Regions from separate parts of the Paenibacillus sp. W4I10 genome, predicted to be linked through region 1. Evidence: riboswitches for the same ligand, from Rfam matches in the RefSeq annotation. Region 1 holds a riboswitch; the other holds the start of a gene.
The links. Region 1 has a riboswitch for glycine ahead of gcvT (glycine cleavage system aminomethyltransferase GcvT). Riboswitches for the same ligand answer to the same signal wherever they lie in the genome.

Region 1 (16,330 bases):
GCTATGGCTGTGCGATGAATCGTCTCACTTCCGTTAATCTTGACGCCATATCCACGTCTACGAACCAGCTTTAGTCCCGCCTGACGAATCCGTGACTCCAGATCGTCCAGATCAGTGGTTACGGTGGATACGGTCACTTTAAGATCCGAAGCCAAGGCGAGTAACTTTACAGGCTCCGGTTCATCCAGCAGGATGCAAAGCATGAAGAGCTTACGCTCTTCTGGCGTAAACTCTACATATTCTTTACCCTCTAGTTGCTGGCGCAATACAGCCAGATCATCGGAACTGGCATCGATTCGAATACCGGTTCCCGATTTTTTTTCCAGCCTCATGCCCAAAGGTTCAAGCCATTGTTCAATCATTTGCAGCTCCCGGTGAACTGTTCTGGTACTGACCTTTACTTCAACGGCGATTTCGCCGGCAGTGACTTCATGTGGATGCTCCAGCAGAAACTCCACGATTTCACGTTGTCTTTTGGTAATACTCATATCTCAGCCTCCGGCTCAGGGAAAACGAATGCGGGCAATTACTTTAGACGTTCAACGAGCGCATCGTATTCCGGGCTTTTTAGGAAGTTGTCGATGGATATATGTTCTGCGTTCGGCGCAACGGAGCGAGCACGATCGGTTAATGTTTGTTGTGTGATCACCACATCTGCATCCGGCGGAATATCACTGATCGCCGTATTGGTCACAGTAACGTCAATCCCCTCTGCCTTCATCTTCTTGCGTAGAATGGATGCACCCATGGCACTCGACCCCATACCTGCATCACAGGAGAAGACAATCTTCTTCACATCTGTTTTCACTGTAGAAGGAGTCATATCTGCGGCTCTGCCTGCTTCACGATGATTAGCCGTAATGCCAGCATTTGGCACGGTTCCTTGACCCTTCATGTCTTTCATCCGACTGGATGCGGACTCCAGATCTTCGTCCTTTTGTTTACCCGTTTTCAGCAACACTGCTGCAACCAGGAAGGAAACGACTGCTGCTACAAGCACCCCTGCGAGCATCGGCAGGTATCCACCTTTTGGTGTTAAGAGGAAATACGCGATAATACTACCCGGTGATGGTGCCGAAACAAGTCCTGCTCCGGTTAGCATGAATGTTAATGTACCTGCGACGCCACCCGCGATTGCAGCAAGAATCAGAATCGGTCTCATCAGAATGTAAGGGAAGTAGATCTCATGAATTCCCCCGAAGAAATGAATGATAACCGCACCTGGTGCAGAAGATTTGGCCATTCCGCGTCCAAAGAAGCAGTAAGCAAGCAAGATACCAAGTCCCGGACCCGGGTTCGATTCAAGCATGTATAATACGGATTGCCCTAATTCTCTTGCTTGATCTGTTGCAATCGGTGTCAGAATCCCGTGGTTGATTGCATTGTTCAGGAACAATACTTTACCTGGTTCAATAATTAGGTTGACCAGCGGTAGCAAGCCCAGATTCATCAGACCTTGTACCCCGGCGGACAATACTTTGCTAATCGCTTCTACAGCAGGCCCGATGCCCAGTAGAGCAATAATCCCCAAGATCCCGCCAATAATACCGGCTGAGAAGTTGTTAACCAACATTTCAAATCCGGCTCTAATTTTACCTTCAATGGATTTATCGAACTTTTTGATGATCCATGCTGCCAGTGGTCCGGCAATCATGGCACCGAGGAACATCGGGATATCACTACCCACGATGACCCCGATGGTCATAATGGCACCCACCACACCACCACGCTGACCATGCACCATCGTACCCCCGGTGTAACCAATTAACAGTGGCAGCAAATATTTGATCATCGGATCGACTAGCTGTGCTAGTGTCTCGTTGGGGAACCAGCCTGTTGGAATGAACATGGCCGTTATTAATCCCCAGGCGATGAACGCTCCCATATTCGGCATGACCATACCACTCAGGAATCGGCCAAAACGCTGCACACCTACCCGTAGCCCACCTTTGGAATTGGACGATTGGTCCAAATTACTCATTGTATTATCCTCCTTGGATCAAGTGATTATGACTTATGAAAGGGGTATCATTTCTCCCCTGCTGTAATCCTAAGCGAGAATGCTCTCCTGTTCAATGAAATGAAAGCGTACTTTCGTCATGAACAATGATGACAACATTAGGTTATGTAATCGTTTCAATCAATGCATAATGGCTGAACCCATTGATACACAAGGCTTTTCCTGCCTATGACTTTTGTCATATCGAGAATCATTTTCTAACCTATAGCTTGGTCCAATCAGGTGATTTACATCCCCAATCTGCCTCTATTCGTATTCAAAACCATTCTTGGAAAGCACAAAAAACCTGTGCAAGCATCCGGCTTACACAGGTCAAAAAAAATATGAAACTCATTTCATTTTGGTTATAAAATATATGTTAATAAGTACAAGTTCGTTGATACTATTCTTCCGTATGTTTACGATACGCGTCTGCGTTCATCAATGTAGACAATGCTGCTGTCAGATCTCCCTCAACACGGATCTCAATCATCCAACCTTCCTCGTAAGGAGAGCTGTTCACAAGTTCAGGTGAGTCCTGCAACGAATCATTGACTGCAATAATTGAACCTGTGACGGGAGAGAACAAGTCCGAAACCGTTTTGACCGATTCGATCGTTCCAATGCTGTCCTCTGCTTTTACATTGGTTTCAAGGTCAGGCAATTCCACAAACACGATGTCACCCAGCTGATGCTGCGCGAACTCGGTAATGCCAATACGTACAGTATCCTCCCCTACGGTTTGCACCCATTCGTGCTCTTCACTGTACAGGAAATCACTTTTCAATTCGCTCATCGATATCCGCCTCGCTTTTCATTAATGAGTGCATGCGTTCTTTGACCTTAACCTTTTTCCCAGAATATAGCGTATGATATTTTTGATTCAAATGTCAAGATACCTCACAATTTATTTGCTGAACACCTCTAAATCCTGTAACCGGATTACACTCTTTCTTCATATACTGGTGAATATTAGAATAGTAAGCGTACTCTTTATAAATACACGAACAATAACATTAAATTTATATTAAACATTCGGTTTTAAATCAATATCTATGATATCGTTCTTGACATAGGTAGTGGATTCACGTTTTAATGAGAGGAGTAAATGTGTTTATTGGACCATGATATACCCGCGGATGAATGTAAAGGGAGAGATTACCCGTGACACCCGATTCGGGATGTACATGAGGTAACGCCGAAGGAGTAAACCACCGATAAGCGGAGGTGAATCTCTCAGGCAAAAGGACTTTTACGGGACGCAACTCTGGAGAGCATCTATTCGCCCTGTGCGGGCGTTATGATCACCCAAGGGGAAACCTGCTGCACATCGCGGCGGGGTAACTCTCAGGTACAAGGGACAGAGCCTTAGAATACAGCGTGCTACTTGGCATGCCGATTCTTTGGCCTGTCCTTTTCCTTTTTCCCAAAAAACGAAAAACAGGATGTAGAACGGCGCTGCCCTAGCTGCTTACCATACTTATGTGATGAAAATATCTAGCTGAAAAATTTAAAAATACCCTGCTTCATTGATCCACGATTATATTTCCGGCCGGTTGACGGTCCATGACGAGGTGATTTGATGTCCGATTTGCTTAGAACACCACTCTTCCCACTATATCAGCAATACGAAGGCGTACGGTGCATTGATTTTGGAGGCTGGGAGCTTCCGGTGCAATTTAGCGGAATTCAGAAAGAACATGAAGCGGTGCGTGAGCGTGCTGGACTATTCGATGTATCCCATATGGGCGAATTCACAGTACAGGGTGAGCAGGCTGAAGTTTTTTTGCAACAAATGACGACCAATGATGTGACCACGCTGGTTCCCGGTCAAGCCCAGTACACCCTGATGTGTTATCCAGATGGCGGTGTGGTGGACGATCTGCTCGTGTATAAGCTGGAAGATCAGCATTATATGCTCGTGGTTAACGCCTCCAACATCGACAAGGATTGGGCATGGCTGCAAGAGCACCTGATCCCCGGCGTAAGCATGACCAACGATTCGGAGCAGACGGCGCTGCTCGCCTTGCAAGGTCCACTGGCTGTAGACATTATCGGGAAAGTTACAGATACGGATGTAAGCTCGATTGAACCGTTTCGTTTTGTGCCGTATGCTGAAGTATGCGGAGTAAAATTACTGTTGTCCCGTACCGGTTATACCGGTGAAGATGGCTTTGAACTATATGTACCTGCGGACCAGGCTACTGTGATCTGGAGTGGATTATTGCAGGCTGGAGAAGAGCACGGGCTGGTTCCGGCTGGACTTGGAGCAAGGGATACGCTACGTTTTGAAGCCAAGCTGCCTCTGTATGGGCAGGAATTATCGGCAACGATCTCTCCGCTAGAAGCTGGCGTTGGTATGTTTGTGAAACTGAATGCCGGACCTTTTATCGGACACGAAGCCTTGTTACAGCAAAAAAATGACGGGCCTGCCCGCAAACTGGTCGGCATCGAAGTGCTGGAGCGCGGTATTCCTCGCCCCCACTATCCGATTTACGCCGAAGGCGTACAGATTGGTGAAGTGACAACAGGCACGCAATCACCTACATTGAAGCGTAATCTGGGGCTTGCCCTCATCGACAGCAACTACGCTGCGCTGGGAACCCCGCTTGAGATTGAGATCCGAGGGAAGAAATTCAAAGCCGAGGTCGTGAAGACCCCTTTTCATAAACGGACACGTACGTCAAAGACACCTACTCAAGGAGCTGATCAAGCATGAGCAAGCACCGTTATATTCCCATGACTGAGCAAGATCAGAATGCCATGCTCGCAACCATCGGTGTGGATACGCTGGAGGAACTGTTTCAGGACATTCCAAAAGAGATTCGTTATCAGGGCGAGCTGCCCGTATCCTCCAAACTTGATGAATATGCGCTGACACGGCACATGTCCAAACAAGCTGGTGCCAATGCCAATTTCGAAACACACGCCAGCTTCCTCGGCGCAGGTATATATGATCATCATGTTCCTTCCGTCATCAATCATGTCATTTCCCGTTCCGAGTTCTACACTGCCTACACACCTTATCAGCCTGAGATCAGCCAAGGTGAACTACAGGCCATTTTCGAATTTCAATCCTACATCTGTGAATTAACCGGTATGGCTGTAGCCAATGCCAGTATGTATGACGGTGCAACTGCCTTTGCGGAAGCAGGAAACCTGGCCGCAGCGGCAACTCGTCGCAAACAGCTTATCGTATCCCGTACCGTTCATCCGGAAGCCCGTCAGGTATTGCAGGCATATGCGCACGGACTCCGTCTGGAGATTGTCGAGATAGGTTATAAGGATGGCGTCACTGATTGGGATGCCTTGCAAGCCGCCATATCGGACGATACCGCTGCTGTCATGATCCAGAGTCCGAACTTCTTTGGTGCCGTGGAAAATGTGAAGCAGGCTGCCGACCTCGTGCATGCGCACAAGGGCCTGCTCGTTGTAAGTGCCAACCCGCTATCGCTGGGTCTGCTGGAAGCCCCAGGCAAGCTGGGTGCCGACATCGTTGTAGGTGATGCGCAGCCCCTTGGCATCGCCGCTTCACTCGGCGGCCCGACATGCGGATATTTCGCCGTATCCCAGCCTCATATGCGCCGAATTCCTGGCCGAATTGTAGGCCAGACCAAGGATCGCAACGGAAAACGTGGATTTGTACTCACACTGCAAGCACGTGAACAGCATATCCGCCGCGAAAAGGCGACATCCAACATCTGTTCCAACCAAGCTTTGCTTGCACTCAGCGCATCTGTGTATATGTCCATCATGGGTAAACAGGGTATGATCGATGTCGCGGATCTGAATTTGCAAAAGAGTCATTACACCCTGAATACATTAACTGCAATTCCTGGAGTTAGCCTTACTTTTAATGCACCAACATTTAATGAGTTTGTTATTAAACTTCCTGAAGGAACCGACTTGGATGCCCTTCAGTTGAAATTGCTGGATGCAGGCTTTATTGGTGGTTACGAACTCGGACGTGATTATCCGGAGCTTGCCGGACATATGCTGATTGCTGTTACCGAACGGCGCACTAAGGAAGAGATTGACGAATTCGCACGAGCATTGGAGGGATCGCTGTGACTCAGGAAACGACGACGACAACGACAACATCGGTACAAGGACAATTGGAAACAGGTACCTCTGTCTCCACTTCGGTTCAACCTGAGACGGATACAACATTTAGTGCACAGACCCTATCTCCTGCTTCGGAACAATCATTGATTTTTGAACTCAGCAGCCCTGGACGTGTCGCTTATTCCTTGCCAGAATGTGACGTTCCTCGTCAGGCTGCCGATACGTTGATTCCCCGGGAAATGCTCCGTTCGGAAGCAGCGGCACTGCCGGAAGTGTTCGAGGTAGATGTTATTCGACACTATACTGCGTTGTCCCGCCGCAACTTCGGCGTAGATAACGGATTCTATCCACTGGGCTCTTGTACGATGAAATACAATCCGAAGATCAATGAGGATGTTGCCCGTTACAATGGATTCGCCAAAATCCATCCGTACCAGCATGAATCCAGCATTCAAGGTGCACTAGAACTGTTATATACGTTGCAAAACGACCTTGCAGGTCTGACAGGGATGGACGCTGTGACCTTGCAACCCGCCGCTGGTGCCCATGGAGAATGGACTGGACTCATGATGATTCGTGCCTACCACGAAGGTCGTGGCGAACAACGTACCAAAGTCATCGTGCCCGATTCTTCGCATGGTACCAACCCGGCAAGTGCAACCGTTGCAGGGTTTGAAACTGTAACGATTCCATCCCGTGCAGACGGACTGGTCGATCTGGATGCACTCCGTGCAGCCGTTGGTACGGATACAGCAGCATTGATGCTGACAAACCCGAATACACTTGGTTTGTTCGAGAAAGACATTCAGGAGATTGCATCCATCGTACACCAGGCTGGTGGTTTGCTATATTACGATGGCGCGAACTCCAATGCCATTATGGGCATTACTCGTCCGGGTGATATGGGCTTTGACGTAGTGCATCTGAACTTGCACAAAACGATGAGTACGCCTCATGGCGGTGGTGGACCTGGCGCCGGACCTGTCGGCGTGAAGAGCCGTTTAATCCCGTTCCTGCCTAAACCGATGGTGATCAAAAATGATGATGGCGTGTATGCACTGGACCGCGAAGGAGATCAATCCATTGGACGGGTTAAAGCGTATTATGGCAACTTCGGTATTCTGGTACGTGCCTATGCCTACATTCGCACCTATGGACCGGAAGGCTTGCGCCGTGTATCTGAGTGTGCGGTACTGAATGCCAACTATATGATGGCCCGTCTCGCACCTTACTACGAGATTCCGTATCCAGGGGTATGCAAACACGAATTCGTCATGTCTGGTCGGGGATTGAAGCAGTATGGTGTGCGTACACTGGATGTTGCCAAACGATTACTTGATTTTGGATATCACCCGCCTACGGTATACTTCCCGCTCAACGTTGAGGAATGCATCATGATCGAGCCGACGGAAACCGAAAGCAAAGAAACACTGGATGGGTTTATTGATACGATGATACGGATTGCCAAAGAAGCGGAAGAGACACCGGAGTTGGTACTCAACGCACCTTACGGAACACCGGTTACTCGACTCGATGAGACTACCGCGGCCCGCAAACCTGTACTAAACTGCGCTTGCAGTTAAACACTAAGTGAGTTTCTAATCCATGCTCTTGCTGATGTTAACTTACCCCAGCAAGAGCATTTTTTTGCCTAGACATTACAGGGTCTTTCTCCTCGTACTCCCCTCCTATACATTCGCGCAACAAAAAAAGCCGATATCCACAATGAATCGCGGATACCGGCAAAATCGCTGCACGACTGCAGCTTTTTATCGGAAAAAGAAAAAACCTCAAATCCGGAGGAAACTCCGGCAAAATTACGCTTGAATGCTTTGAACCAATTCAACAACTTGTTCAGCCGTTTGCATATCCAGAGCTTTAGCAGCCAGTTCCTGCATATCCGCACGGGACAGCTTGGTGATCTGACTACGAGCTGGCAGAATGGATGTTGCGCTCATGCTGAACTCATCCAATCCAAGACCAAGCAACAATGGAATTGCTGTTTCGTCTCCTGCCATCTCACCACACATGCCAACCCATTTGCCTTCACGATGCGCTGCATCGATAACCATTTTAACCAAACGCAAAATGGCTGGGTTGTAAGGTTGATACAGATACGCCACTCGTTCGTTCATACGGTCAGCAGCCATCGTGTATTGAATTAGATCGTTCGTTCCGATACTGAAGAAATCCACTTCTTTGGCAAACTGATCCGCCAGAACTGCAGTCGAAGGAATTTCGACCATGATTCCGAGTTGAATGCTGTCAGAAACAGCAATCCCTTCAGCAACCAGCTTCTCTTTCTCTTCGAGCAAGACAGCTTTTGCTTCACGGAATTCACCGAGTGTTGCGATCATTGGGAACATGACACGCAGGTTTCCATGTACGCTTGCACGCAGCAATGCACGCAATTGTGTACGGAAGATATCCAGACGGTCCAGACACAGACGAACTGCGCGGAAGCCGAGGAATGGATTCATTTCTTTTGGCAGATCCAGATATGGAAGCTCTTTGTCTCCACCGATGTCGAGTGTACGAACAACAACAGGTTTGCCTTCCATTTTTTCCAGTACCGCTTTGTAAGCATTATACTGAATGTCTTCGGAAGGAAGCTTGTCTCTGCCCATGTAAAGGAACTCGGTACGGTACAGGCCTACAGCCTCGCCGCCGTTTTCCAGAACACCTGTTACATCATTTGGTGTACCGATGTTGGCTGCAAGTTCCACATGAACGTTGTCCACCGTTACCGTTGGCTCATCACGTAGTTTTCTCCACTCTGCACGTTGTGCATCATACTGTTCCTGCTTGGCACGGTATTCAGCAATAACTTCATCAGTAGGGTTAACCAGCACGTGACCATCCAGACCGTCAACAATGATCATATCGCCTTGTTTCGCTTGAGCCAAGATGTCCTTGGTTCCAACGACAGCAGGAATTTCAAGAGAGCGAGCCATGATCGCTGAGTGAGAAGTACGTCCACCAATGTTAGTTGCAAAACCTTTAACATATTGGCGGTTCAATTGAGCCGTATCGGAAGGCGTCAGATCCTCTGCAAGCACGATCACTTCTTCATTGATCTCAGCCGGGCTCATGAAGTCGATACCAAGCAAGTGATTTAGCACACGTTTGGTAACGTCACGCATATCTGCTGCACGTTCCTGCAGGTATGCACTCTTCATGTTCTCAAACATGGAGATAAATTGCGATGCCGTTTCGTTCAAAGCAAACTCTGCATTGATCATGTCATCTGCAATTCTAGCTTTAACCGGATCAATCAGTTCCGGGTCATTCAGAATGAGCAAATGCGAAGCAAAAATCTCAGCTTTTTTCTCGCCAAGCTCTTGTAAAGTACGCTCTTTGATCGCCTCAAGCTCAGCCTGGGATTTACCCAGAGCTGAGTCGAGTTTTGCGATCTCTGCGTCAACGTCGTTAATTTGGCGTTTTTCTACAGAGTAGTCAGGATGCTCCAAGATAAACGCCTTGGCGATAGCAATACCCGCCGAAGCCGCGATCCCGGAGACATTAAGCATTAATTTCGCCCAACCCTTCGTTAACCATAACGTCAGTCAAAGCTTGAAGAGCTTCAGCTTCGCCTTCGCCTTCAACGATGATGCTGATTGTGTCGCCTTGTTCCAATCCGAGGGAAAGAACACCCAGAATGGATTTCAACGTTACTTTTTTACCGTTAGCTTCTGCAAAGGATTCTGCACCTTTGAATTTGTTTGCTGTATTAACCAGGGCTGTCGCCGGACGTGCGTGGATACCATCTTCGTCTGTAATTCTGAATGTTTGTTGCATTACAATCATCTCACTTTCAGTAATTTGGTTTTGGCATTGCATATATTTACACTAGCTTGCCATCGTCGTAACACTTCTTATTTTATCTCAATGATTGGCTGATCGCCAACTTTCAGCACTCCACTCTTCTTCAGGGTTACCGTGGAGCCCTCTGGCAGGTTGGTGAAAATAACTGGCGAAATGATGGATGGAGCGTTTGCTTTGACATACTCCAGATCCACTTCCATAATCGGCTGACCTGCCGATACCAGATCACCTTCCTGTACCAGTACGTTAAAGCCTTGACCTTTCAGCTTCACCGTATTAACACCTATATGAACAAGCACTTCCTTGCCACCATCGGACATGATGCCCACGGCATGTTTGCTTGGAAATACATTAAACACTTTACCATACACAGGAGAAGTTATCGTACCATCATGTGGCAAAATTGCGAATCCATCACCTGTCATTTTCTCAGCAAAGACCGGATCAGGTACGTTTGTAATGTCCAGTAATTCACCATTAACTGGCATGACAATATCCTCAGCAACGATGCGCTCGCCTTGCTCACCTTGTGCCTTTTCCTCTTCAGGGGTTGGTTTGGCAGCTGCTGGCGTTGGTGCTGGTGTTCGTCCTGCAATAATATCCTGCATTTGAGATTTGATCGTGTCGGAACGTGTTCCGAAGATGGCTTGAACATTATTACCCACTTCAAGTACACCAGATGCACCCAATTGTTTCAAACGATCTTTTTTCACATTGGATTTCTCATTAACTTCAATCCGCAAACGAGTAATACAAGCGTCCAGATGTTTGATATTTTCCTTGCCACCAAAAGCTTCAAGAATGTTATGGGGCAGATCATCCGTTGAACCAGAGCCTCCGCCAGATTCGGTTTCAGGTGTTGCATCCTCTCGTCCAGGTGTTTTGAGATTGAATTTGCGAATGATAAACCGGAAACCGAAGTAATAGATCACCGCAAGAATCAATCCGACAATAATAACGTCCCACCAAGGTGTACGGTTCGGAATAATTCCGAAGATCAGGAAGTCAATGAACCCACCGGAGAAGGTCATACCGATCTTGACACCCAAAATTTGCATGGTCATGAAAGACAAACCTGCAAAGATACAGTGTACTGCAAACAGGATTGGTGCTACAAACAGGAACGAGAATTCAAGTGGTTCTGTGATACCTGTCAGGAACGAGGTCAGCGCAGCTGAACCCATGATACCTGCAACATACTTTTTGTGTTCCGGTCTTGCTTCATGGTACATCGCAAGTGCGGCCGCTGGCAAACCAAACATCATGAAAGGGAATTTACCAACTTGGAATGTTCCCGCTGTAAGGTTCACACCATCACGCAATTGATTGAAGAAGATTTGCTGGTCACCACGGATGACATCTCCTGCTTTGTTCACATACTCACCGAACTCAAACCAGAATGGGGAGTAGAAAATGTGGTGAAGACCAAACGGAATCAATGACCGTTCTACAACTCCGAAGATAAATGCCGACAATGTCGGGCTTGTATCTACCATGAAGTGAGATACAGCATTCAATCCATTTTGAATCGGTGGCCAGATAATCACCAAAAGCAACCCGATTAAGAGGGAAACAACCGAAGTGATAATCGGAACAAAACGTTTACCTGCAAAGAAACCGAGGTAAGACGGCAGTTCGATTTTGAAAAATCGATTGTAACACAGCGCGGCGGCAATACCTATGATTATACCTCCGAACACGCCTGTACTTAATGTTGGGATACCCAAGATGCTGGCATAACCCGGTACTTCACCGATCATGGCCGGAGTAACCCCTACTGCGGTACCCAGTGTGACGTTCATGACTAGATAACCGATGATCGCTGCGAGACCTGCAACCCCTTCGCCACCGGCCAATCCGACGGCTACACCGACGGCGAACAGCAATGCCAGATTATCGAATACGATCTGACCTGCGTTCATCATAATTGTTGCGATCGAGTTCACCCAAGGGGTGTCGAGCGCCGTTACATATTGCAAGAAATCTGGATTAACCAGCATGTTGCCAATTCCGAGCAGCAAACCTGCCGCAGGTAGAATGGCTACAGGCAGCATGAGAGCTTTACCTACTCTTTGCAATACACCAAATAGCTTTTTAAACATCGCGTCGTTTCTCCCTTTCGTCTAAGTTATATGTTGTGATGCAAGCAAGGGAACACAAAAAAGGCATGAATTAATAAAGTAAACTGTGCCAACCTTGGGGTATAGCATACCCTGTACAAGGAAAGAACAATCACACTTTAATTAACTCATGCCTGATCGAGTCAGTAACACGTCGCTTATGTTTATTCAGTTGCTTGATTACGGAAACCATTGTAGCACCAGTTCTAATCTATTGCAAGCCTTTACACCAAAAAAATAAATTCCGCATTCCATCACTGGAATGCTCTCACTTATTCTCTTCTTCCTTCCGCTGATTCAGCCTTTGCAGATGAATGGTCAGATAACCTACCTCCGCAGGATAAACCGGCAGTTTCAGTCTTTTCTCCATTACTTTGGTCAGTTTCCATGCAAGCGAGTACATTTCGGGATACTCCAACTTGAGCAGGGAATCCAACTTATGAAGCTCTTCCACTTTGTCTCCACGCCGAACACGCTCAAGGGCAAAACGAAGATGAGTCAGCAAACGAGAGTAATCCAGCGATTCCGTTTCAAACGAATAATCGAGTTGATCGGACACCAGGTTCACCAAATCAGTGATCAATTGTGAATGTTCACGTACCTGGGATATATTTTGATTGGTCATTGCACTATAGATATGGAGGGCAACAAAACCAATCTCGTCCATCCCCAAATCTACACCCATTTTCTCTTTGATCAGTCGAACAGCGTATTCTCCCATTCGATATTCTTCAGGATAAATCTCGCGGGTTTCATATAAAAATGGATTTTGTATGACAATGCCCTGCTCCTTGCGTTTTAACGCGAAAGAAATGTGATCGGTTAATGCAATATGGATATGTTCATTCAGAGGAACGTCCGTACGCTCTGCAATATACGTAATAACTTCGTTAATAATCTCGATCAGTGCTTCATCCACCTGTGGAAGAAGCTGTTTGTACTGCTCTTGCTCCTGCTGGTTTTTCAAAATGAACATTTTCTCCACAGCCATCAATGGAATGTGATCACTCGGTTTTCGGTTAAAGCCAATGCCTTTACCAATAACAACGACTTCCCCGTGTTCAGGATGCTGTGCAATGATTACATTATTATTTAGCGCTTTATCTACATGCAGGCTGCTCATTGTTTGCACCTCTTTTTCACACCATCTTAGGTGTGATAAGTCACACCCTATTACGAACGAAAAGACACCCGGAGCGGGCAAACCGCGCCGGACGTCTCGCTTAAAAAGTAACAAAAATTCGTCTTAAGGTCAATAGAGCAACCATGCAAGATTCGAAGTGCTTCTTACTCGTCGACTCCAGCTCTTTCCACAATCTTGTCGATTATAGAAGGAGTTGTAACAGCCTCGCTCTGTTGAATGGCAACTGGCGCAGGTGTTTTTGACTTCGTAAGGCCTTTAATCAGCTGCTCTACATCGATGCCGGATACACTCTTGAGCATCTCTGGAGCGGTCGCCATAAGTTCGGTAACATAGTTACTCACTCGCGCTGCACCTTCACCTTTACCTGTATCTACCACCGTCAGTTTATCAATGGATGCAATTGGCTCTGCAATTTTGCCAGCCAGTTCAGGCAGCATTTTGACAATAATATCGAGTACAGCCGCTTCGCCAAACTTCTGGAACGCCTCGGCGAGTTTTTCCTTCGCTTCCGCTTCGGCAAGACCACGCAAACGAATAACTTCTGCATCTGCTGTACCTTTGGCAAGTTCCGCATCCGCCATGGCCTGACCTTCAAGTCGCTTCTGTTCAGCTGTTGCTTTGGCATGTGTTTCGATGGAATACTGTACTGCATCAGCTTCACGCATTCTTTTGGCTTTATCCGCTTCGGCAGCCTGCTCTACCGCATAACGATCCGCTTCTGCCTTTTTCTTCACTTCGGCATCGTATTGCTTCTCGCGTACAACGATTTCTTTTTCCTGGAGATCGATCTCACGTTCTTTACGAACGAGTTCAACCTTCATTTCTTCTTCCACCACAGTCTGTCTCGCGCGCGCTTCATGGATATGGTAAGCCTGATCGGCTTCTGCTTTGGCTGTATCCTGATCCCGCTTAAACGTGGCTACTTTCAGTTCTTTCTCTTTGGCTGCCTCAGCGATATTGGTATCACGCAGCAACTCTGCTTTTTGACCCTGCTCTTCCGCATTGGCCTTCTGAATACGTGCATCACGCATCGCTTCCGCTTCAGCTATCTCGGCATCACGCTTCACTGCGGCAATTCTCGGTTTACCGAGAGCATCCAGGTAACCCTGTTTGTCACGCACATCCTTGATGGTAAATGAGACAATTTGAAGGCCCATTTTCTTCAGATCTCTAGCTGCTACGCCTTGAACCTCTTGCGCAAACCGATCCCGGTTCCGATATACTTCTTCCACCGTCATTGTACCGAGGATGGCCCGCAAATGCCCCTCCAGTACCTCCTGTGCTTCGCTTCTCAGCGCTTCTACAGGTTTACCGATGAATTGCTCAGCTGCCGTAGCAACGTCTTCTACAGCGCCTCCAACCTTGATAATAGCTACACCGTCAGCAATAACCGGAACCCCTTGCTCCGTGTACACTTCAGGTGTAGAGACATCCAGCTTGTGGGACAACAAGGAGATAAACTCCGATTGTTGGAATACCGGCAGGATAAATGCACCGCCACCACGAACAATCTTAATTTTTCGGCCAGAATCATCATCGGATATATTTTTACTACCCAGGAATGATCCCGTAACAATCATCGCTTCATCCGGTCCAACCGTTTTGTATCTCGCCCAGAAAGCCAGACCTAAAATTAGAATGACTCCGACTACAACTATGGGAATCAACAAAACATCCCAATCTAAATTTTCCATTCCACATCTCTCCCCTTATTCATTCATGAAGATTGCTTAAACTACTTAGGTGATAAGAAAACTTTATAAATCTTTAAGTACATTTTCATCCCATTCCGACACACGCAGTACACCATCTACAACATCCACTACGACAACACGGGCTCCCGCCGCAATGGGGAGGTGTTCAAAACTGGATGCCGTTTGAATCGTACTACCGGATGCAAAACGAATCATTACTTCGCCAAAACCTTTTTCCGGCACCGGAATGGTAATTTCCCCAATTTCCCCAGATAACTCTTTCATTGAAAATGCAATCGAGACATCGCTGTTACGCATCGGTTTGATATATGCGAAGAATACCAGCATGGCTGCAGCAATACCTATAAGCAGGGATAATATTAGACCCGACATCGAACTTAATGAACTATAACGTGTCAGCATAATGCCTGCCCCACCGAAGGTTGTAATGGAACCAGCTAGCACAACGGGTTTGAAAAAATCAAGTCCTGGCATTTCGAAGGCTCCGTCCAGCAAGCCGTCAATCAAGTCACCCAGCACAAGGCTGACAACTGCAAATATTGCTCCTCCGATCAGACACCCCCAATAAATTGTCTCCATCCCCTGTTCCTCCTCTCTCTGCCGCAAATTCATCCTAACTGGGCATTCCACATGTAAATAAATACGTAGCTGACATCAAAATGTTTCAAAATCTTTCCTCAAATGTATTCTGGAGCCGATAATGGATATTATCACGACATTCTTTAGTTCATGCTTCAAGATCCTCCCTCATTCATGCACGCATCCAAAACATAGAAAAACCGCAAGCCCCCATAAAGGGGACTTGCGGTTATTGGACAACAGAATGTGTCCGTTCACTTGTCAGTGATTATTATAGAATTACAGAGAAGCCTTGTAGATGGATACAACATCTTCCCGTTGCAGTTTCTTGAAGTTACCAAATGGGCCAAACAGCATAGCTTTATCAGCCATTACATCGATCTGGCTATCATCGATATCGTAATCAGCCAAACGGTTAGGGGCACCAATGGATGTCCAGAATTTGCTGAGCGCATCGATACCTTCTTCGGCAATCTGTCTGTCAGACTTGCCTTCAGGATTCACTTCGAATACATTAATTGCCAGACGTTTGAATCGATCCACATTGACATCCAGATTATGCTTCATCCAGTGCGGGAACAAGATGGCCAGTCCGCCACCATGCGGGATATCATACACTGCGGATACCGCGTGTTCGATATTATGTGTTGCCCAGTCTCCTGCGAGACCCATATTCAGCACACCATTCAATGCCATCGTTCCGCAATACAGAATCGTTTCGCGCAGTTCATAGTTCTCCAGATCCTCAACCAGACGAGGTGCTGCTTCCATTACGGTACGCAGAATCGTTTCACAGAAACCGAGTTGAACCGGTGTGTTGGCATCCAGATGGAAGTAATGCTCCAATACGTGGGACATCATATCCACCATACCATATACCGTT
Region 2 (16,330 bases), 2.1 Mb from region 1:
ACGTAGCAATATTGATTTTTGCAGTGACGATCACCTTGGTGATCTGGCAACCTCGTGGGTTGGGTATCGGTTGGACTGCCTCGGGTGGGGCATTACTTGCCCTGCTGTGTGGAGTTGTCAGCTTAAACGATGCCTCGGATGTGGCATCCATTGTATGGAATGCAACGCTGGCCTTTGTCGGCATTATTATGATTTCTCTCATTCTCGACGAGACAGGTTTCTTCGAATGGGCTGCCCTTCATATGGCAAGGCTCGCTGGAGGGGACGGTCGCAGACTGTTTATCTACTCCATTTTACTGGGGGCCGCAGTGTCAGCCTTGTTCGCAAATGATGGTGCAGCGCTCATTCTGACGCCAATTGTGCTGGCGATGGTGCGTGCATTGAAGTTTGATGAGCGCATGGTGTTGGCTTTTGTGATGGCGAGTGGATTTATCGCCGATACCACGTCGTTACCGTTAGTCGTCAGCAATCTGGTTAACATTGTGTCAGCCGATTTCTTTGGTATTACATTTGTGGAGTATGCTGTACGCATGGTCGTGCCCAATCTGTTCTCAATCGTAGCGAGTACGGGGATGTTGTTTTTGTTCTATCGCAAAAGCATACCCCTTCGCTACGACATCTCCGCGGCACGTGACCCGAAGGAAGCGATACGTGATCCACGGATGTTCCGAATCGCCTGGTTCATGCTTGGGCTGTTATTGGTTGCCTATGCCTCCAGTGAGTTTCTGCCGATTCCCGTGTCGGTTATCGTTGGCTCCGTTGCGCTGCTGTTCGCTTTATTGGCACGCAAGAGCGAGGCTGTTGATCTGAAACGGGTGATTAAGGAAGCGCCATGGTCGATTGTGGTGTTCTCGGTGGGCATGTACATCGTCGTATATGGACTGCGTAATGCAGGGTTAACGGATCATCTGAGTCGCTGGCTGGATGCCATAGCAGAGCATGGTCTGCTGGCTGCTTCGCTCGGGATGGGCATCATCGCTGCTGTATTATCATCCGTGATGAACAATCTGCCGACCGTGTTGATTAACCTGCTAGCCATTCAGGGCGCACATACGGAAGGTATTATTCAGGAAGCATTGATCTATGCCAATGTCATTGGTTCCGACCTGGGTCCCAAAATGACCCCGATTGGATCACTTGCCACATTGCTGTGGCTGCACGTGTTATCCCGCAAAGGTGTGAAGATTACATGGGGGTATTATTTTAAGGCAGGTATTATCCTAACGATCCCGACACTGTTGATCACGTTGGTCGGATTGGCGCTATGGCTATGGATTATAGGTTAGTACAATCGTAATTACATTTGGAACCAGAACAAACCGTTAAGGGCCTAGTGTAGGTAGTGTTGTAAGGATCTCGCTTATTGTCATGGATGTAGTGGTACTATACTCAAAAACCAACCTTTTTAGAAGGTTGGTTTTTTTGTGTTCTAATTTCCTTCCCAAACGATTCTTAAATAGAATACTAACTTAGAATTTAAAAAAAGTGGGTATCATAAACGAATACACGATCACTTCCTAACTATTAGGAAAGAGTATAGGCTTGGTGGATATAAAGCGCTTGCATTAGTATGTGTGTAAGGAGGAAAGCCAAATGAGAAAACGTTACATTAAGCTATTAGAGCATTTAAAACAATCTGAGCATGATTTTGTGAGTGGAAGCGAATTAGCTAATCTATTTGATGTAACGACTAGAACGATTCGCAATGACATCAAAGAAATGAATGAAAATTATTTAGATAAAGCAATGATTATTGGCAATACTCGCAAAGGATACAAGTTAGTCGGGGATTTATCCAGCCTGTATAAAAATGAAGATGATGACGAAGAAAGAGCATTTCATATTATCAAAGCATTGTTATCGCAGACTGATTTTATTACGTATGAGGATCTGGCTAGAACGCTTTATTTTTCGACTCAAACGATCCGTAAAGACGTGCAAAAATTAGTGCAAACGATTCAAGCAGAAAAGCAGAACATCGAAATTGAAGCGATTATTTTCCAAGGTATCCGGCTTAAAGGAAGCGAAGTTGAGAAACGGATTTTGCTCAAAAAACTAGTCACTACCGATTGTCTCAAACACATGCCGATAGACGAAGCACTGCAATACTATTTTGGCGATTGGTTCAACGAATCTTCTATTCATTTTATCTACGCTTGTATTGAAGAAGAGGTTGCCAAGTATAATTTATTGCTAAGTTTTCAAGAATTATTCTCGATCTGTGTGAATGTTTTGATCAGTCTTAAACGAGTAAGTCTTGCACAAAAAATAACTGAACAGGATATGAGGTTGGATCATACAAGCTTTGAAGAATTAAAAATAGCCCAATCTATTCTGATCCGTCTGGCTCAAGAAATGGATATCCCTTTTGATGAATATGAGTATCAGTATTTAGGTTACCTGCTGATCGCATTGCAGATCTTACCTAAAAAAAATGAAGAAATCGGGCATGAACACATGAATGAAATGGAACAAAAAATCAAATCAGTAATCCAAAAAGTTGGAGAGCAATATGGATTCATCAGCTACAAAAACCAAGAGTTACTTGATCGATTATTAGCTCATATTACCAAATCATTATACCCATTAAAGTATTATTTCCCTGTCGAAAATCCTTTTATTGCTCAAATAAAATCAGAATATACCAATGCTTATAATGTCGCAGTTGTGTTGGCAAAAGAATTGCAATTTTGCTTAAATATCAAAATACCCGAAAATGAAATCGGTTACTTGACGTTACACATTATGGGCATTATTGAGAACTCTCAAGATAACAGAAAACGTATTGCAATTATTTATGGCAAAAATTTATTAGTCGGCAAGCTATTGGAGCGTAAGATTAATCTCTATTTTCCGAATATTAGAATCGTTAGTCTATTAGCTAATCATGAAATACATCTTCTTCCCGAAGGAATTGAAACGATTATCACAACGAGCGAGATTGCGGAACAACAGCAGTTAAATGTACAAAATATCATTCTGGTAAGTGAAATGATTACAAATGATGATATGAAGAATATTTCGATTCAGTTAAATCGTGGACTACTCAAATATTATTTATCACCAGATGATGTTTTTTTCCTAAATGAAGACAATCCAATTGATTTGTTAAAAAAACTTACAGAACTAGGCGATATTCAGCATTTATATACCAGTATTGTGGAAAGAGAAAAAATGTCGAGTACCAATATTGGAAATTTGGTCGCGATGCCCCATCCATTTGATTGTGGAGATAACAAAAAACTACGTGTACTGGTAGCGATCAATAAGCAGAAAATGCTATGGGGTGATCAGATGGCACAGATCATTTTTCTGTTTATTCCGCCGAAAAATCAGAAGGTGAATAACACCAAATTTTTCGAAGAAATTTACGATGTGTTTAAACAGACCAATATGACAGAAAAACTACTCCATATCACCAATTACGATGAATTTTTGGAAGTCTGGTCTTCCAAATAAATCTAGGAGGAATTCAAATGTTAATTAATATGAAAGATTTACTTAAAGTAGCGTATGAAAATAAATTTGCAGTCGGATCATTTAATGTAGCCAATAGTGAGTTCGTCAAAGTGGTCATTACAGCCGCAGAGGAGCAGAATTCGCCTGCAATTATGCAGATTCACCCGAATGAAATTGATCTAGTCACTGATGGGTTTATAGCTTATGTGCGAGAAGCGGCATCCAAGTCCAAAGTGCCGTTTGTTATTCATCTGGATCATGGAGCGACGATCAAAGATATTACGCGTTCGATTCGCAATGGGTATACATCAGTCATGATGGATGCATCTCATTTACCTTTTGAGGAAAATATTGCGGCAACCAAGGAAGCGGTTAAACTGGCTCATCTGGTCGATGTATCTGTAGAAGGTGAACTAGGTACGATTGGGAGTAATGAAGGCAGCTCGGAAGGTGGGGCTGACGAGATTTTGTATACGAATCCAGAAGAAGCGGCGATTTTTGTAGAACAAACAGGTATCGATACACTTGCTGTCGCTGTAGGTACTTCACATGGTATTTATCCTCAATCCAAAGATCATTCGATCAAAATCGATCGTTTGAAACAAATTCATGAAAAAGTAAAAATTCCGTTAGTGCTGCATGGTGGGTCAGATAATCCTGATGAAGAGATTAGAGAAGCAGTGAAGCATGGGATAGCGAAGATCAATTTATCAACCGATATGAAGCGAGCATTCTACAACCAATTAAGAGCGACACTCGATGCGAATCCGAATGCATATGAACCGGATCAACTGATGCCTGAGGCGACCAAAGCGGCAACAGAACTGGTGAAGAAAAAAATGGATCTGTTCGGTTCTACAGGTAAAGCATCCCTTTATAAACTGGGAGAAATTTAAGAGGAGAGATCCATAATGAAGATTTCTAATGTCTTAAAACCAGAAAATATCATATTAGATGTCACCGCTACGACCAAAGCCGAATTAATAGATGAATTGTCGCAAAAGTTAAACGATAACGGCTATTTAAGCGATATTGAGCAATTTAAAAAAGATATCTGGGCACGTGAAGAACAGGTTCCTACAGAAGTGGGATTCGGAATAGCCATTCCACATGCGAAGTCTACTGGAGTACAGTCCCCTGCCATTATTATGGGCAGATCATTAAGCGGTATTGAATATAGTACCGAATCATGTAATTTATTTTTTATGATTGCAGTCGATCAAAGCTCTTCATCAGAGCATTTGCAAACATTATCCAAAATTTCGACCTTTTTGATGGATGAACTATTTAGAGCGAAACTTATCCTTGCTCGAGATCAAGAAGAGATTGTCCGTTTATTTGAACAGGCAGAAGAGCAAGATGCGCAGGCGCTTCAAAGTCCTAAAAAGTATGCTGGCAAAAAAGTGGTTGGAGTTACAGGCTGTCCTACAGGAATCGCCCATACGTTTATGGCAGCGGAAGCATTGAAAAATGCGGCCAAGGAACTCGGTGTACACATTAAAGTGCAAACCAATGGATCAACAGGTGTTGGAAATCCATTGACTCCTGAAGATATTGCTGAAGCTGATGGTATTATTGTGGCGGCAGATGTCAAAGTCGATATGGATGTTTTTGGCGATCGTCCAGTGATCAAAACCTCTGTCAAAAATGGAGTTCATCATGCACAAGAGTTAATTGAAGATGCGATTGCTGGAAAAGGTGTCGTTTTGAATCAAGGCAACAGTAATCTGAAAGAAGCAAAAGAAAAAACACGCTTAAAGCAGCCTAAAATATACAGCCATATTATGAATGGTGTATCCTTTATGATTCCTTTTGTAGTCGCAGGTGGTATATTGATTGCGCTTTCGTTTATGTTTGGTATTCATGCGGCTGACCCAAATAGCCCGGACTATAATGCTTTCGCCGCTTTTTTAAGTACAGCAGGGGGTAGTGCTGCTTTTGCATTGATGGTTCCTGTATTAGCAGGGTATATTGCGTATAGTATTGCTGACCGTCCAGGATTGGCACCTGGTATGATTGGTGGGATGCTGGCAACTATCGGAGGTTCAGGATTTTTGGGAGGTATGCTGGCTGGATTTATCGCCGGTTATACGATCATAGCTCTGAAAAAATTAGTCAAAGGCATTCCTGACTCACTGCAAAGCCTGTCACCTGTGCTGATCTTGCCATTAGTAGGTTCATTTATAACCGCCTTGATTATGTATTTTGTCATCAACAGTCCGATGGCTTGGATCAATGAGTCGTTACAAGGTTGGCTAAATGGTTTAACAGGTTCTAATGCTATTTTATTAGGAGCACTTCTGGCAGGAATGATGGCATCTGATATGGGAGGGCCGATTAACAAAACAGCATCTGCATTTGGACTGGCGATGTTCGCCAATCAGATCTTTGAACCTTCTGCTGCTCTGATGGTTGGAGGTATGGTTCCGCCACTGGGTATTGCATTAGCTACAACATTATTCAAGAATAAATTTTCAATCGAAGAACGCAATGCAGGCAAAGCCGCTTATATTATGGGTGCTTCATTTATTACAGAAGCCGCGATTCCGTTTGCCGCAAATGATCCTTTGCGAGTTATTCCATCCAATATTGTAGGTGCAGCGATTGGTGGAGGAATGTGCATGGCTCTAGGTATTTCGTTACAAGCTCCTCACGGTGGAATCTTTGTTATTCCCATTGCGGCAAGTAATCCATTACTGTATATTGTCTGTATTTTAGTTGGTTCCATCATTACAGCTTGTATGATTGGATTGTTAAAGAAACCTGTATATCAACCAAAAAGTAATTCAAGCGACCCGTCAGATAAAAAAGCCTTAACAACTATGAAATCTGCATAAATTCTCTAACCAGTTGGTGCCATGCACTGGCTGTGAGGCAGTTTTTTGTTTGTTCTATATAACCGATTGATTTAATATCTACATTAAGTATTTACACAAGGCCAGCCTTTTATAGGGCTGGCCTTTTTTGCTTTCTTCCAGGCAGAGATTGAAATGCCTGAGATCCAACCAGCGATTGAAACAACGTCCGTTCCCGAAGCGATCACTTCAACGCAATTTCTCTCAGATAAATTTCAATATACAGCCGATATTTTTAACATTGCGTTTACAAAACACTGATTTTAAGATGACATACCGAAACTACAATGAGTAAAGAGTTGATGGTGAACAAACAAATTCACAAAACGCCATCACTACATTGGGGGAGGAAAACAAAACATGTTTAAAAAGTTGCCGTTTATTTTGATGACCTTAACGTTCGTACTGGTGCTCGCTGCATGCGGATCGAAAAATGACGCGGGTACAGAGGGTGCTGCAAGCAATGGATCAGGGGAAGCTGCTGCTGAGCTTAGCGGTAACATTCTGGCAGTCGGATCAACAGCATTGTTACCTCTGGTAGAACAAGCTGGACAGAAATTTATGGCAGTTGATGAATATAAGAACGTAACGGTTCAAGTTCAAGGTGGCGGTAGTGGTACTGGCTTGACGCAAGTATCTGACGGACAAGCTACAATCGGTAACTCTGATGTATTTGCAGAAGAGAAGCTGGAGGACGAAGCCAAAGTAAAAGAACTGGTTGACCATCAAGTAGCCGTAGTAGCTATGGCTCCAGTTAGCAACAAAGATGCAGGTGTAGAAGATTTGACTAAGCAACAACTGGTTGACATTTTCTCCGGTAAAGTGAAGAACTGGAAAGACGTTGGTGGCGCGGATAAAGCAATTGTTATTGTAAACCGTCCAAGTAGTTCCGGTACTCGTGCAACTTTCGAGAAGTATGCATTGGGTGCAAAAATGGATGATATCCAAGGTTCGATTCAAGAAGATTCTTCTGGTAACGTAAAAAAATTGGTAGCTGAAACGCCAGGTGCTATTGGTTACCTCGCCCTGTCTTACTTGGATGATAGCTTGCAAGTATTGAAGTACGAAGGTGTAGAAGCAACAGTTGAGAACGTGGAAGCAGGAACGTATCCAGTGTGGGCTTACGAGCACATGTACACAAAAGGTGAGCCGGATGCAGCAACAAAAGCTTTCCTGGACTACATCCTGAGTGACGAAATTCAACAAAACGACGTGACAGAACTTGGATACATTCCAATGTCAGGTATGAAAGTAAAACGCGATGCAGCAGGTAATGTGGTTCAATAATCTTTGAACTTGCGCATACAGCGAAAGAGGCGGACTTAGGTCCCGCCTCTTTACGCGGTTTGCTCTGAAATAATCCCATATTTTGCATTAATTCTACTATAGAAGGATGGTTGTTATGGAACAGACCGAAGGGGGAACGGTAATGAATAACAAGTTGAAACCGCGCCGGCCCTTAAAAGAGAAACATTATTGGGAAGAGTGGACGGGACGGATCTATACGTCGATTTGTGTCGTTTTCCTGATCGTTGTCATGTTTTCCATTGTTTATTTTGTAGCGTCCAAGGGACTGTCCACATTTTTCCAAAACGGAATAAGCATAAGCGAATTCCTTGGTGGAAAGACGTGGAATCCAACCGGAGAACCTGCGTTCTACGGGGCATTACCGTTCATTACAGGTTCTTTCATTACAACCTTGCTTGCAGCATTGATCGCTAGTCCACTTGGCCTGTGTGCAGCACTCTTCATGACAGAGATTGTACCGGGTAAAGGGAAAAAGATATTGCAACCGGCCATTGAGCTCTTATCTGGAATTCCGTCTGTTGTGTACGGATTTATCGGTCTGAGTGTCATCGTACCTTTGCTGCGCAGTATCTTTGGTGGAACAGGCGTCGGGATTGCAGCCGGATGTCTTGTTCTGGCGGTAATGATTCTTCCTACGGTAACAAGTATTATGGCAGATGCGTTGTCTGCTTTGCCAAAAGGATTGCGTGAATCCTCGTACGCACTGGGTGCCACTCGATGGCAAACCATCTACCGTGTCATCATTCCTACGACTTTGCCAGCTTTGTTGACAGGTGTCGTTTTGGGTATGGCTCGTGCTTTTGGTGAGGCCCTTGCTGTGCAGATGGTTATCGGTAATGCACCGCATGTTCCAACATCCTTGCTCGAATCGGCTTCAACATTAACAAGTGTAATTACACTCAGCATGGGTAACACCACGATGGGGTCTGTTCATAACAATGCACTGTGGAGTATGGCGCTTGTCCTGTTGGTGATGACATTTGTCTTCGTCATTCTGGTTCGCCTGCTTGAAAGGAGGAACCGGGTATGAAAATGAAGGCAAAGACGGTAGATAAAATTGCAACATCCGTTATCGTTGTATTGGCCCTGTTCATTGTTATTATATTGCTCGGTCTGCTTGGCTTCATCATGTATAGAGGAATTGGACATATTAGCTGGAACTTCCTGACGAGTGCACCCCAGTTGCTTAAGGGTGGCGGCGGGATTGGTCCACAGCTCTTTAACTCCGTATTCTTGCTTGTCCTGACATTGATTGTGACCATCCCACTCGGATGGGGCGGTGGAATTTACATGGCTGAATACGCCAAACCAGGCAAGATCACCAGCTTCATTCGTCTGGTCGTAGAAGTGTTGTCATCATTCCCTTCCATCGTTATCGGTTTGTTTGGTCTCTTATTGCTTGTAAATCAATTTGGTCTTGGTTTCTCCCTGATCTCGGGTGCCTTGGCTCTGGCGATCTTTAACTTGCCACTGATGGTACGGACAACGGAGCAGGCCTTCCGGGCTGTTCCGAAGGAACAGAAGGAAGCGGGTCTTGCACTTGGACTGTCCAAGTGGAAGATTATCACTTCCATTCTGCTGCCTGTGGCATTGCCGAGTTTGATTACGGGTACGATTCTGGCATCGGGCCGGATCTTTGGTGAGGCGGCAGCGTTGATGTTCACCGCAGGTATGAGTAGTCCACCACTGGACTTTACAGATTGGAATCCGACGAGTCCAAGATCACCGCTTAATCCGTTCCGTCCGGCAGAGACACTTGCTGTCCATATCTGGAAAGTGAACAGTGAAGGCATTGGGCCAGATTCCAAAGAGGTGGCAGCAGGTGCATCAGCTGTGCTTGTCATTCTCGTGCTGGCGTTCAATCTAAGTGCGCGCTGGATCGGTCGGGTTGTATTCCGCCGCATGACAGCTTCGAAATAAGGAGGAACCAACATGGCCATACCTTTTGGTACGGAACAGTTAAGCATATATTATGGACATTTTCAGGCGGTCAAGCAGATCAGTCTCACATTTCCCGAAGCGAGCGTAACGGCGCTCATCGGACCGTCTGGCTGCGGTAAATCCACGTTCCTCCGGTCGCTTAACCGAATGAACGACGAGATCGCCGGTTCCCGCACAGAGGGACATATCTGGATGGACGGTAACGATCTGAATGAGCCTGGAACCGATGTAATCAAGCTTCGCCAGAAGATTGGCATGGTGTGGCAGAAACCAAATCCTTTTCACAAGTCCATCTACAATAATATCGCGTTTGGCCCCCGCTACCGTGGTACGAAGAGTAAGAAGGCACTGGATGAGATTGTGGAAAAAAGCTTGCGCCGTGCTGCGCTCTGGGACGAAGTGAAAGACAGACTGCATGAGTCAGCTCTGTCTCTCTCAGGTGGACAACAGCAGCGTTTATGTATCGCCCGCGCCCTGTCTGTTGATCCGCAGATTCTGCTGCTCGATGAGCCTGCATCTGCACTTGACCCGGTATCCACGGGTAAAGTTGAAGAATTGATTACCGAGCTCAAGAAGGAGCTGCGGATTGTTATTGTTACCCATAACATGCAGCAGGCGGCACGCATCTCGGATTATACAGCTTATTTCTATCTGGGAAGCATGATTGAGCACGGGGATACGGAGCATATTTTCACGAACCCGGACAATCGTCTGACGCAAGAATACATTATGGGTCGTTTTGGTTAATTGGATCATGGAGTGTAACATAGAGCAGTAGACAGAGAGATTAAGAAATAATAGAGACAAAAGAAAGCACAATGCCTGGACGGTTGTTCGGGGGTTGTGCTTTTTAAATTCCATTTTGGAAGAATTTGCTGTATGCAAAGCAATCATGCTACGATATTTAGTATTAAGAGAACGTTTACATTACTTTGAAGGAGATGTTGATAATCACTACGGATCAGATGTCTTACGACCATATGGCAGCTCAGATTATACAGAACTACACTATTGAGAAACCTGTCGTTTCATATATTCGTCATAATGAGAATCTGACGTATCATGTCGTTGATGAAGCAAGCGGGCAGAAGTATCTGCTACGTATCCATCAAGCCGCATATGCAAGTATGACAGGCATTCAGCATACACCTCCTGCGCTGGAGGCAGAGATGAACCTGCTTCATGAGTTAAATGCAACGACAGCATTACGCGTACAGCATCCGGTACGCAATGTATCAGGAGATTGGGTCACGTTATGGACAAGTGAAGCAGGTAAAGAGATCTGCTGTACAGTTCTGGAGTGGATTGAGGGAAGGGACATCCAGCAGGGAGAACGCCTGACAACAGAACAGATCTATGATCTTGGGGCACAACTGCAGATGCTTCATCAATATGGGCGTGAGCAGAATCAGACAGATCAAACAAAGGTGCGGCCGGCATATGGCAACATTCATGAGAACTTGGTCATGCTAGGGCAGCTAGAGGAAAGCGTCCGACTGGGGATTTTTACAACGGAAGACTTCGATCTGCTTCGTGAGACGTTTGAGAACATTAATGAGCAGCTAGAAACATACCCGCAGCACGCAGGGACATGGGGGATCATTCATGGGGATATTACTCGCAACAATCTGCTGATAACGGATCAGGGGATGTCCATGATTGATTTTTGCCTACACGGTTATGGTTATTATCTTTTCGATGCCGGAGGGGCAGCGCTTATGTTCAATCGGGAGGAACGTGACATATTCTTATCAGCTTATACCAAACAGATCGCGCCACTGACGGATCGTGATATCCGATTAATGGAAGGATTCATGTTGATCTTTACACTGGGTTATTATGCCTTTCAGATGGCGAATGAGTCGAGACACGAATGGATGAAAGACCGTATGCCGAAGTTATGCAGCAAGTATTGCAGACCCTATGTACAGAACGAGAGTATCTTCTACGAACTGTGAATTAGGGTGTGCAGATCCGGAAGGGCTACGAACAGTGTGGTTCAAATATTATGGTTGCCTGAATACCCGAACAGTTTCGTGGACAATATCATAAATAGTAGTAAGCACATCTTTGATTGAAGGAAAATGAAATAATATGTTTAAAATATCCTTTTATCGTATTAATGTGATGAAAGCTGACAAAATATTCTGGTTTTCATCGGTTCAATCGAAAATGAAGGAAATACATCCAAAGAAATCGTTAAGTTTGTTGACACTGATCTTCCGGTCGATTAATCTTAATGAAGAAGAAATGAACGATTTCCATTACTGTTCTGACATACGCTCAGAATGGTTCCATACAGCGGATGATAACGAGCGGGAGAGACCTGGGTTAGCCGAGCAATGGCTAGTGTTCAGGCACCGAAGGAGCAAGCTGCTGCGCACCCGGCCCAGTGGTTAATCTCTCAGGTAAATGTACCATCGTTGGACGCAACTCTGGAGAGTGCGCGAATTGCGCCACCCAAGGGGTATATGATCAGTTAGTCCGGTGACTTGTCTGTAATCGCAGGCAATGCACCTTGTCGTGAGACACTGCTGATCGTGAAACTCTCAGGTATCGAGGACAGAGAGAGGGCCTGAGGCCTTCTTCTGTCCTTTTTTGATGTCATCATTCAGTAATAAAGGAACATTATGGCATGGGATCTGGATGGAAATGACGAACACAATTGGAGGGTTACAAGGTGCGATTTAAAGATGTTTTCTCAATTATTGGTCCGTCGATGACGGGGCCTTCAAGTTCACATACAGCTGGAGCAGCAAGGCTCGGAAGAATCGCTCGTCAGTGGCTAGGTTGTACGCCCGAACGTGCCCGGTTGACACTATACGGTTCATTTGCTGATACGTATCAGGGGCACGGAACAGATCTGGCACTGATCGGCGGTCTGCTGGATTATGTCACAGACGATCCGCGTATCCCGGATGCAGAGCAATACGCAGAGGAAGCGGGCATGGAGGTTGAGTTTTACACAAGTGGCCTGCCTGCTCCTCATCCGAATACGGTCAAAATTGAGTTGTGGCATGAAGGGCGTACCTGTTCCTTAATTGGTGCTTCTATTGGTGGTGGTAGTGTATCGGTGCATGCGATGAATGATTTTCGTGTTCAGATTAGTGGTGAGTTTCCGACACTCGTGCTGCGGCATGCGGACAAAGCAGGGGTGCTTGCCTCGGTAACGTCCACGATCAGTTCATCCGGGGTTAACATCGGGTATATGCAGGTGGATCGGAAAGCCCGTGATGGCGAAGCGCTTACCGCGATGGAAATGGATGGTGCGCCTAATCCTGATATGCTCAAGCGTCTAAAGGAGCTGGATCATGTACTGGACATTCGTGTCATCGATTTGAAGAGAGGAGTTGATTCGGATGCGATTTAAACATTTACACGAACTGAATACGATCTGTACAGCGGAATCCAAAACGATTGCTCAACTGATGATCGAGGAGCAGGTTCAGGAGACCAATACACCGGAAGCGGATGTTGTGAAGCAGATGTCTGAATATTATCAGGTGATGAAGGAAGCGGTACGTAAAGGGTTAACGGAAGATACCACTTCACGCAGTGGATTAACGGGTGGAGACGGTAAAAGAATGGCAGAGTACATTCGCAAGGGTGAAACTTGCTCGGGAGATGCTTCCGCACTTGCCATGGCGTATGCCCTGTGTGTATCTGAAGTAAATGCCTCCATGGGCCGGATTGTGGCAACACCAACAGCCGGTTCCTGCGGCATCATCCCCGGTGTTTTTATTAGCTCACAGGAGCGATTTGGCTGGACGGACGAACATTTGGTGAATGGGTTGTTCTGCGCGGGAGCGATCGGTTATGTTATTGCCAACAATTCATTTATCTCCGGTGCGGAAGGTGGCTGTCAGGCGGAAGTGGGTTCCGCGATCGGCATGGCTGCGGGTGCCATGGTTGAACTGCGTGGAGGTACACCGGAACAGGTCGTTCATGCCGTAGGCTTGGCGTTAAAAAATACACTGGGCCTTATCTGTGATCCGGTCGCAGGCCTCGTTGAGATTCCATGCATCGTCCGTAACGGACTGGGTGCAGTTACGGCGCTAGCTGCGGCTGATATGGCCCTGGCCGGAGTGCGTAGTGCTATTCCTTCAGATGAAGTCATCGACGTTATGCTGGAAGTAGGCAGTGCGATGCCGAGCCGTCACCGGGAGACAGCCCAGGGCGGGTTGGCCCAGACGCCAACCGGCCGCAAAATGATGCAGAAGCTGGCAAAACCGAAGGCCAAGCGTGCAGAGCCGGAGATGGAGTCGAAGACAGCGGATTCTGACACCACTACAAGTGGGGCGGACAGTGCTCAAATGGACACAGACCCTAAGGTTTAAGCTGAACTGGGACTACCGGGATATCATCAGTGACATTATGATGTATAACAGCGTTACAAAACAAGCGTCTGCGAACCTGAATCCAGGTTCTGCAGGACGCTTGTTTTATACTGTCAAATGAAGCGAAGCTGGGCTACTAATATGTGACTTCAGATGTATGTGTAATCTGATCTAATCCTTGCTCACAGACGTACTCAGTACGGCATATCCATACGCGGGCAATTCAATGGCAAGCACGCCGTCATCCTTGGCGGTACGATGGTTTCCACCAAATAGCTCGGTCCAATCCTCGTCACCAGCCTCCAGCTCGACAATAGCCGTCTCTTCGGATCGATTGAATAGAACCAGAATGCGTTCCTCCTCATTTTGCCGCTCAAATACCAGTTGACTGCCATCGGTACGAGCCTGCAGGAAACGAACAGTGCCTTCTGCACGGAGGGCAGGATGAGCATGACGCAGGGAGATCAGTTTTTGATAAAAGTCGAGCAACTCACGGTCCTGCTTCGCTTCATCCCATTCCATGCATTTCCGGCATCCCGGATCATGCTCGCCGTCCATTCCAATCTCGTCTCCGTAATAGATGCACGGAGCGCCCAAGTAACTGAACTGGAATAATGCAGCCAGCTTCATCTTGCGCTGGTCTCCTTCACACAGCGTGAGCAGTCGTGGGGTATCGTGACTGTCCAGCAAATTAAACGCCACTTCGCTGGCCTGAAGCGGATAACGGGACAACTGTCGCCCGATGGAGTTTGCGAACTGTTCGGCGTGCATTGTATTTTTCACAAAGAAAGCATTCACGGCATCGGTAAACGGATAGTTCATGGACGCATCGAACTGGTCGCCTTGCAGCCAAGAGGAAGACTCGTTCCATACTTCGCCCAGAATGTAGGCATCCGGATTAGCGGCTTTGACCACACGGCGGAAATCACGCCAGAATGCATCGTCCACTTCGTCTGCCACATCCAGCCGCCATCCGTCCGCACCCACTTCCTTGATCCAGTACTCAGCAACCTCCAGCAGATAGGCCTTAACCTCGGCATTCTCCGTATTGAGCTTTGGCATGTGCGCTTCGAATCCGAAGGTCTCATACGTAGGAATGCCGTCCTTCACGTCCAGCGGGTATTCGTGTACATGGAACCAGTCCTTGTATTTGGATTGTTCTCCGTTCTTCTGCACATCCACAAACGGCGCAAACGTCTTCCCGGAATGGTTGAACACAGCATCCAGAAGTACGCGAATTCCACGTGCATGGCACAGCTCGACCAGTCGTTTCACGGTATCTGCGTCACCAAAGTGCCGGTCTACCCGCAGGTAGTCTTCAGTATCGTATTTGTGATTGGTGGTGGCTTCAAAAATGGGTGTGAAGTAGATCGCATTAATGCCCAGATCGCTGATGTAATCCAGATGGTCGATTACGCCCTGAAGGTCACCGCCGAAGAAATTGAAAGGTGTCGGCTCGCCACCCCACGGTTCCACTTTTTCTGGACTAATATCCGGGTTGCCGTTCGCGAATCGTTCAGGGAAAATCTGATAGAATACCGCATCTTTCACCCATTCAGGGGGTGTGAATACGGCCCCGGCATGTATGTAGGGGAATTGGAACATGCGGCCTGGATCGTCCGGCTCTTCTTCCTGGAAGCCCGTCTCGGTCATCCAGATCTGCTCGTCTCCGTCTTTTAATAGAAAAGAGTACTTCAGCCGATGGTAAGGAGGCTTCACTTCACCTTCGTAATAATCGAACATGGAGTCAGAGGTGAACTTCGTTAAGGGAACCAGCGCTTTGGTTGCATCCCACGCATATTTGTCTCCGGTCAGGGCATGTACCTCAGTCAGATCATTCTTTTTGGCACGCAAACGCAGATGGATTGTATCTTGGTCATAGGCATAGGCCCAGTTTCGTTTCGGTTGATGATAGATGGCTTCCAGCAGCATAATGAATTTCCTCCCGTCAGGTGTAGGTATAATATGTACTTGGTAGATTTGATTGATATAACATTCCCCACGTTAATGGATAAGCTATAATTAGAATGTGTGGTAACGTAAAGGAATTCAATATGGTTTCAACAAGATATGAATCCATCTGTTATAGACAGCTTTTATCAGGATGATGCTCAGATATATCATTAACCCAATGGGGGCAGAAAGGAAACGAATATTCGAATGAAAACCAAACTGTTATATATTGAAGATGATACGGAAATTGCAACTTGGGTCAGAGCCGATCTGGAGGAGCGCGGTTATGAGGTGGTATGGCTCGGCAGTGGTGAAGGTGCAGCGGAGGCTGCTGTCGGTTGCTCACTCATTATTCTGGATGTCATGCTGCCCGGGTTGGATGGATTTACGGTGGGTCAGCGACTGAAAAAAGAACATCCCGCCGTGCCCATTGTCATGCTCTCGGCCAGAACGTCCATTGACGACAAGTTGCATGGT

Region 2: it holds a riboswitch for glycine, as region 1 does, so the genes downstream of both, sdaAB (L-serine ammonia-lyase, iron-sulfur-dependent subunit beta) here and gcvT (glycine cleavage system aminomethyltransferase GcvT) in region 1, are expected to answer to the same signal.

Annotation. Positions count from the first base shown of each region.
Region 1 covers NZ_JAUSXX010000001.1:6,745,429-6,761,758, reverse strand. Annotated here, with positions in the region: gene QF049_RS30345 (BglG family transcription antiterminator) at 1-488, opposite strand, end outside; gene QF049_RS30340 (PTS mannitol transporter subunit IIBC) at 527-1,981, opposite strand; gene gcvH (glycine cleavage system protein GcvH) at 2,403-2,795, opposite strand; glycine riboswitch at 3,139-3,261, shown strand; glycine riboswitch at 3,265-3,365, shown strand; gene gcvT (glycine cleavage system aminomethyltransferase GcvT) at 3,582-4,718, shown strand; gene gcvPA (aminomethyl-transferring glycine dehydrogenase subunit GcvPA) at 4,715-6,070, shown strand; gene gcvPB (aminomethyl-transferring glycine dehydrogenase subunit GcvPB) at 6,208-7,647, shown strand; gene ptsP (phosphoenolpyruvate--protein phosphotransferase) at 7,882-9,594, opposite strand; gene QF049_RS30310 (HPr family phosphocarrier protein) at 9,587-9,862, opposite strand; gene ptsG (glucose-specific PTS transporter subunit IIBC) at 9,940-11,991, opposite strand; gene glcT (glucose PTS transporter transcription antiterminator GlcT) at 12,278-13,132, opposite strand; gene QF049_RS30295 (flotillin lipid rafts scaffold protein FloT) at 13,297-14,847, opposite strand; gene QF049_RS30290 (NfeD family membrane protein) at 14,911-15,447, opposite strand; gene QF049_RS30285 (iron-containing alcohol dehydrogenase) at 15,727-16,330, opposite strand, start outside.
Region 2 covers NZ_JAUSXX010000001.1:4,673,990-4,690,319, reverse strand. Annotated here, with positions in the region: gene QF049_RS20975 (arsenic transporter) at 1-1,286, shown strand, start outside; gene QF049_RS20970 (BglG family transcription antiterminator) at 1,594-3,459, shown strand; gene QF049_RS20965 (ketose-bisphosphate aldolase) at 3,477-4,355, shown strand; gene QF049_RS20960 (PTS fructose transporter subunit IIABC) at 4,371-6,296, shown strand; gene QF049_RS20955 (phosphate ABC transporter substrate-binding protein) at 6,675-7,601, shown strand; gene pstC (phosphate ABC transporter permease subunit PstC) at 7,717-8,652, shown strand; gene pstA (phosphate ABC transporter permease PstA) at 8,655-9,542, shown strand; gene pstB (phosphate ABC transporter ATP-binding protein PstB) at 9,555-10,310, shown strand; gene QF049_RS20935 (phosphotransferase enzyme family protein) at 10,505-11,521, shown strand; glycine riboswitch at 11,870-11,992, shown strand; glycine riboswitch at 11,997-12,131, shown strand; gene sdaAB (L-serine ammonia-lyase, iron-sulfur-dependent subunit beta) at 12,244-12,933, shown strand; gene sdaAA (L-serine ammonia-lyase, iron-sulfur-dependent, subunit alpha) at 12,923-13,900, shown strand; gene QF049_RS20920 (alpha-glycosidase) at 14,072-15,832, opposite strand; gene QF049_RS20915 (response regulator transcription factor) at 16,061-16,330, shown strand, end outside.